DNA from 2 places in the Lactobacillus gallinarum genome. Region 2 is predicted to be linked to the other one. Evidence: predicted binding sites of a transcription regulator. Region 2 holds the regulator's gene; the other holds the start of a gene.
What was found. The regulator HrcA, encoded in region 2, represses chaperone genes, less so after heat shock. The targets are predictions, from matches to a motif close to TTAGCACTCNNNNNNNNNGAGTGCTAA.
Positions count from the first base shown of each region.

Region 1: the regulator HrcA is predicted to act here: its motif matches at 1,159-1,185, upstream of B5E95_RS07305 (ATP-dependent Clp protease ATP-binding subunit).

Region 1 is NZ_NFKZ01000021.1:8,000-11,433, reverse strand. Features, by position in the region: gene B5E95_RS07315 (PTS transporter subunit EIIC) at 1-36, shown strand, start outside; gene B5E95_RS07310 (alpha/beta hydrolase) at 5-934, shown strand; gene B5E95_RS07305 (ATP-dependent Clp protease ATP-binding subunit) at 1,218-3,341, shown strand.
Region 2 is NZ_NFKZ01000002.1:111,733-115,166, reverse strand. Features, by position in the region: gene dnaK (molecular chaperone DnaK) at 1-415, opposite strand, end outside; gene grpE (nucleotide exchange factor GrpE) at 432-1,013, opposite strand; gene hrcA (heat-inducible transcriptional repressor HrcA) at 1,029-2,078, opposite strand; gene ribF (riboflavin biosynthesis protein RibF) at 2,245-3,207, opposite strand; gene truB (tRNA pseudouridine(55) synthase TruB) at 3,213-3,434, opposite strand, start outside.

The DNA of each region.
Region 1 (3,434 bases), on a different contig from region 2:
GCTTATGAATATGAAAAAGGCCAACAAACTGCTTAAAAATCCTAATTTAAAATGGATTGCCCTTGTTTTATTAGTAGTTATGGTTTTCGCTATTCCTGGTTATAAATGGATGGAAAAAGATAACCAAGCTCGTGCACAAAGAATGAAATCTGCCTTGTCACCGGTAATCATGGTGCCTGGATCCAGTGCGAGTACTGAACGTTTTAATGAGTTGGTTAAATTATTAAATCAAAACACTCCAACTAAACATAGCGTGTTGAAAATCAACGTTTCAACTAATGGTAATCTGTCGTATTCGGGCTCAATTAATAAAAATGATAATGAACCATTTATTATTATTGGCTTTAAAAACAATAAGGACGGTTATAGCAATATCAAAAAACAAGCAGAATGGTTAGATGAAGCCTTTGAAGCTATTTCACAGGATTATAAATTTAATAATTTTAAGGCCTTTGGTCATTCTAATGGTGGTCTAATTTGGACATACTGGCTAGAACATTATTATTCAACTTATTCGGATGAAATTACCATGAAGCGTTTAATGACAGTAGGAACGCCGTATAATTTTAGCGAAAAGAATATCAACCATAAAACGCAAATGTTGGAAGATTTTATTAAGTGCAAAAATAGACTCCCTAAGAGCTTAGTGGTGTATTCTGTATCTGGAGGCAAAAATTATGAGTCAGATGGGATCGTCCCAGAAGCTAGTGTTGCAGCAGGAAAGTATATTTTTCAAAAGCAAGTAAAGAGTTATACTGCGATGACAATCACTGGGGATAAGGCTGATCACTCTGATTTGCCTCAAAATCAACAAGTAGTCCAGGTTATTCAACAATATTTATTAGAACCAATTAAGAATAAGAATAATCAAGTAATATCGCGACAAGGAAAAAAGTCAGATAACGATAAAAATGGACAAAATGAGCAGGATTAATATTCATCCTGTGGAAAACTTTTACACCCAATAATCCTTTAAGCGTATAATTTCATCCTTCTTAATAAAATCTTTATATATTGTGAAGCAATATAAGCGCTTATATATCAACGATTTTATTACTTTTTTAGATTAACATCACAAATTAAAAGAAAAATGTGGAAAACTTTTAAATCTATGCTTGCAATCTGTGGATAACCTGCTATACTTATAAATGTAATGAATTAGCACTTAAATGCTTTGAGTGCTAAAAATCAAGTTTATGATGGGAGTGTTTGCAGATATGGCATACTTTGACAATGATTTTGACAACTTATTTAACGAATTGAACAGCTCATTCTTTAATGACGACTTTGGCAGAAGAAGTGGCAACGGTAATTCAGGTTCAATTCCTATTAATTACTCAAGCAATATGAGTTCAGCTCCTCAAACCATTCAACAAACCCCACAACAACCAAATGAAAAACCAATTGGCGTAGATTTAGTTGAAGAAGCAAAGAAGAATAATTTTGACCCAGTTATTGGTCGTGACGAACAAATTGATAACGTTATTGAAATTTTATCAAGACGTAAGAAGAATAATCCTGTATTAATCGGACCTGCTGGTGTTGGTAAGACTTCTATTGTAGAAGGTTTAGCTGAAAGAATTGCTTCAGGCAATGTGCCAGCTAAGATGGCTAACATGCACATTATTTCAGTAAACATCAATGACATGGTTGCTGGTTCAAGTCTTCGTGGTAGCTTTGAAGAAAGATTAAAGAAGGTTATCGACAAGGCCAAGAGTGATCCTAACATTGTTTTATTCATCGATGAATTGCACAACATTGTTGGTGCTGGTTCAACTGATTCAGAAAACAACAATGGTGACGCTGCTAACATCTTGAAGCCAGCTCTTGCAAGCGGTGACTTGAAGTTAATCGGTGCTACTACTACAAGCGAATTCCAAAGAATTGAAAAGGACCCAGCTTTATCACGTAGATTCCAAGCTGTTCAAGTTCCTGAACCAACTACAGATGTAGCTATCAAGATTTTGGAAGGCTTAAAGAAGAAGTACGAAGATTACCACCACGTAAAATACAGTGATGACAGTCTTAAACTAGCTGTTGAATTATCAGAAAGATACATTCAAGGTCGTTACTTACCAGACAAGGCCATTGACTTGATGGATGAAGCTGGTGCTAAGAAGGCTTTGCTTGTACAACCAACTGATGAAAAGAGCTTGAAGAATCAAATCAATGCTCTTGAAGCTAAGAAGTCAGAAGCTGCTAAGGCTGAAGACTACGACAAGGCTAGCGAAATTAAGAACAAGATTGCTGACCTTGAAAAGCAACTTAAGAACGTAGACACTAAGAATATTCCAGAAGTAACTGAGAAAGACATCTACGAAATTATTGAGCAAAAGACTAAGATTCCTATGAGCGAACTCCACGCTGACGAAGCTCAAAAGAACTTAGACCTTGCTAAGAAGTTAAAGCAAAACGTTATTGACCAAGACAGAGCAATTGATGTAATTACTGACGCTATTGCTCGTAAGCAAATCTTTAAAGACAGCGATCGTCCTACTGGTTCATTCTTACTTACTGGTCCTACTGGTGTTGGTAAGACTGAACTTGCTAAGCAATTAGCTATCCAATTATTTGGTAACAAAGACCACTTAATCCGTTTGGACATGAGTGAATACCAAGACGAGATGGCTGTTAACAAGTTAATCGGTTCAGCTCCTGGTTACGTTGGCTACGGTGAAGGTGGTCAATTAACTGAAAAAGTTCGTCACCAACCATACTCATTGATTTTGTTTGACGAAATTGAAAAGGCTAACCCACAAGTCTTCAACGCACTTCTCCAAATTATGGATGACGGTCGTTTGACTGACGCACAAGGCAGAACCGTTTCATTCAAAGACACTATCTTGATTATGACTTCAAACGCAGGCTTCTCAGACAAGCTTCTTGAAGACGGCAAGGTTGACCAAGACAAGTTAATCTCAGCTCTTGAAAACTACTTCAGACCTGAATTCTTGAACCGTTTGGATGCAATCGTTCCATTCAACTCACTTACTGAACAAGACATGGGCAAGATCATCAACATTTACTTGAAGAAGATGTCCCACGTACTTGCTAAGAAGGGTGTAACTGTTGAAGTTTCAGACAAAGCTAAGGCATTCTTGGCAGAAAAGGGTTACGACAAGAAGTTCGGTGCTCGTCCACTTAGAAGAGTTGTTGAACAAAACCTTGAAACTCCAGCTGCTAAGTTGATCTTAAGAGAACCTGACACTAAGAAGGTTGAATTTACTGCTGACGACAAGCACTTGTACTTGAACGGCAAAGCAATCTTCGACATTTCTCCAAAGGTAGAAGAAAAGGTTAAGGAAGACGAAGCTAAGGCTGAAGACAAAAAGGAAGACTAAGATTAGTTAGTTAAATTAAAAGGATATTCCCGAGGGAATATCCTTTTTTTGTGCATGATGTATAATATAAAATGTTTAAAAAGCATTATTATG
Region 2 (3,434 bases):
TCAACCCAGCGATCTTACCAGCATCCTTAGTAGCTTGACGTTGTGCATCGTTAAAGTAAGCAGGAACAGTGATAACTGCATCAGTTACCTTTTCACCTAAGTAATCTTCTGAGAACTTCTTGATGTATTGTAAAATAAATGCAGAAATTTCTTGTGGTGTGTATTCCTTGTCGCCAACCTTAACCTTGTAATCAGCTTCACCCATGTGACGCTTAATTGAAACAATAGTGTTAGGGTTAGTAATAGCTTGACGCTTAGCTACTTCACCAACTTGAATTTCACCATCTTTAAAAGCTACTACAGATGGAGTAGTACGGTTACCTTCTGGGTTAGTAATAATCTTTGGTTCTTTACCTTCAAGAACTGCAACTGCTGAGTTAGTAGTTCCGAGGTCAATACCAATAACTTTTGACATGTATAAACTTCCTCTCCTATTGAGCAACTACAACCATTGCTGGTCTTAGTGTCCGATCTTTATATTGATATCCTTTTTGTAAAACCTGAACAACGTGATCTTTTTGATCATCATTTTCGGCTGCTACAGTTTGAACAGCTTGATGCAATGTCGGATCAAATTTTACGTCTTCAGCTTCAATCTCAACGATGCCATGTTCTTTCAATGCTTTAGTTAATGAATCAAGCGTCATCTTAACGCCCTTCTTCAGTTGCTTGGAAACATCATCATCGGCTTCTACGCTTAAAGCTCTCTCCAAATTGTCTACAGCAGGCAAAATATCTTTAGCTAAGCTTTGAGATTCATACTTAATAAGTTGAGCTCTTTCTTTTGAATAGCGATTTTGCATATTTTGAATTTCTGCTTCGCTACGAAGATACTTATCTTCAAGCTCCTTATTCTTATCTTTTAAATCAGCCAATTCTTTAGCTAATTTTTCATCATGTTTATCATTTTTTGCTTCCTTACCTTCAGTTGCCTTTTTCTTAACATCCTTAGGTGTTGAAGCATTTTCTTTTTCATCTAAATTCTTTTCACTAGGAAACTCTTCTTTACTCACGGCTAACCTCCTCTATTATTGAAATTTACCGTAATAATCAAGTAACTTCTTGGCTAATTCATTTCTGAAGTATTCTAGAAGCCCTATCATTTGAGAATACGGCATATTTGTTGGCCCAAGTAAAGCTATTGTTCCTTTACCATGGGAGCCGACACTATATTCAGCTGTCAGCAAACTATAATTTTTTAATAAATCATTCGGCAATTCAGATCCTAACTTTACCTTAACTGGGTATTTTTCAGTCTTAGGATCAGCCTTAATATTCATCAAATTAGAAAACAAATTATCTCGATCAATTAATTCATAGAGTGAACGTATATCATTTACATTATTCTCAGTTGTATTGTTCAATAGATTAATTTGTCCATCAACATACATCTGCTCACTAGCCGCATCTTTTAACACGTCTTCAACTAAGCTAAATAATTCGTTAGCATGATCACTACCTAATTCGTTTTTAGCAAGTTCACTTAGCAATGAAACATTAATTTCCTTTAAACTCTTGCCAACTAATTGGTCATTAATCATTCGAACCGCTTTTTCAATTTCTTCACCATGAATATTATGTGGTAAAGCATAAACTTGATTTTGGACATTGCCATCACTCGTCACTAGAATTGCCATCACTTGTCTAGAAGACAGGGGAACAATCCTAAAACCTGTAATTTTAACATCCCTACTCTCAGGTCCTTCAGCAAAAGCAGTGTAATTAGTTAAATCAGATAAAATGCGTGCTGCTTCTTGTACGATTTCATTCACCTGATGAAAAGGTCGATCTAATTGTGTCCCAATCGTGTTATAAACAGACTCTGGCAACTGAAGCGGTTCAACTAAATTATCAAGATAATAACGATATCCATCACTTGACGGAATTCTTCCGCTAGAAGAGTGTGTCTTCTCAATTAAGCCTTGATCTTCTAGGACCGCCATTTCATTTCGAATAGTAGCGCTTGATACTTTAATTGGTAACTGCTTCATCACCGTCTTAGAGCCAACAGGCTCATGCGTTTGTGTGAAGTCTGTAATAATTGTTTTTAAAATAAGCTCTTGACGCTCGGTCAACATAATAATCGCCCTCACTTTTAGCACTCGTAATTCTCAGGTGCTAACAATTAATATGATACTATAAATTAGCAGAAAAACAAGAGGAGTGCTAAAATTTCTTCAAATTATTTCAAAAAATAAAAACTGAAGAACTTAGTTCAAAATTGCTAAGTTCTTCAGCTTCTCGTTACGCATTACTTCGTGCTTCTTGTGCAAAATAATGTTCAATTTCTATTTGGTCTTTCTCTAATTGTTTTTTCAATTCTTCAAGGCCGCTAAATTTAATTTCGCCTCTAGTATATTTATACCATTTAATTTTTATTGGCTGATCATAAATATCCTGTTTAAAATTAAATATATGTGATTCAATAAAAATTTGTTCAGGTTGGCCAATCGTTACATTATAACCGACACTAGTCATAGATTCATACCACTTTCCAGCTACCTGCGTTTTAGTGGCATATACTCCTATTTTGGGAATTACCTTATGACTAGCCCAAAGTAAATTAGCTGTTGGGAAGCCTAATTTATGGCCATTTCTTTTACCATGACCAACGATCCCGCTCATCACATAATGGTGACCCATTAATTGAAAAGCTAATTCCATCTTACCTTCCCTAATTGCCTGTCTAATTTCAGTTGAACCTATTTTTTTACCATTAAAAATCTGCTTAGGCATAACGAAAATTTCAAATCTATCCTTCGCAAATTTTGGTAAATTCTTCATATTAGCAGTCTCTTTAGGACCATATGTATAATCAAATCCAGCTACTACTGTATCTGCATTGAGTTTAATTATTACATTATCTACAAAACTCTGTGCATCTATCTCGCTAAACTTTTTAGTAAATGGCATTACGGCTAGATAATCTACACCTAGTTCTGCCATTTTATCTGCCTTTTCATCTAAAGTTTCTAAATACTTAAAGTCTTTTTTGGCAGCATAAATTTCCTTCGGATGACGATCAAAAGTTAATACTACTAATGGTAATTTCTTTTGATCAGCTATTTTTTTGGCTTTATTGATTAAGCGTTGATGACCTAAATGAACGCCGTCAAAAAAACCTAAGGCTAGAATAGTTTTTGAAGATATGGTATTTTCGCTAACTGGATAAGTTAAATGAATGATTTTCACAACTAATCCCTTCATTTCAGTTATTCATTTTGAATCAACATTAAACTTGGGCGATATAATTTTCCCTTATTCTCATAAATCGCCTTGACTTTTTTATTGTACCTTAATGCGACTTTTTTAGCATCTATTTCTAACGAAATACCTGCTCCATTTTTCACTTTAAGCCATTTTCCTTCACTTAGATCAACTTGAGGATAGTCTTTAAAGAAAGCGTCAATTGGTTGAATCAATTCTGCAGCTTT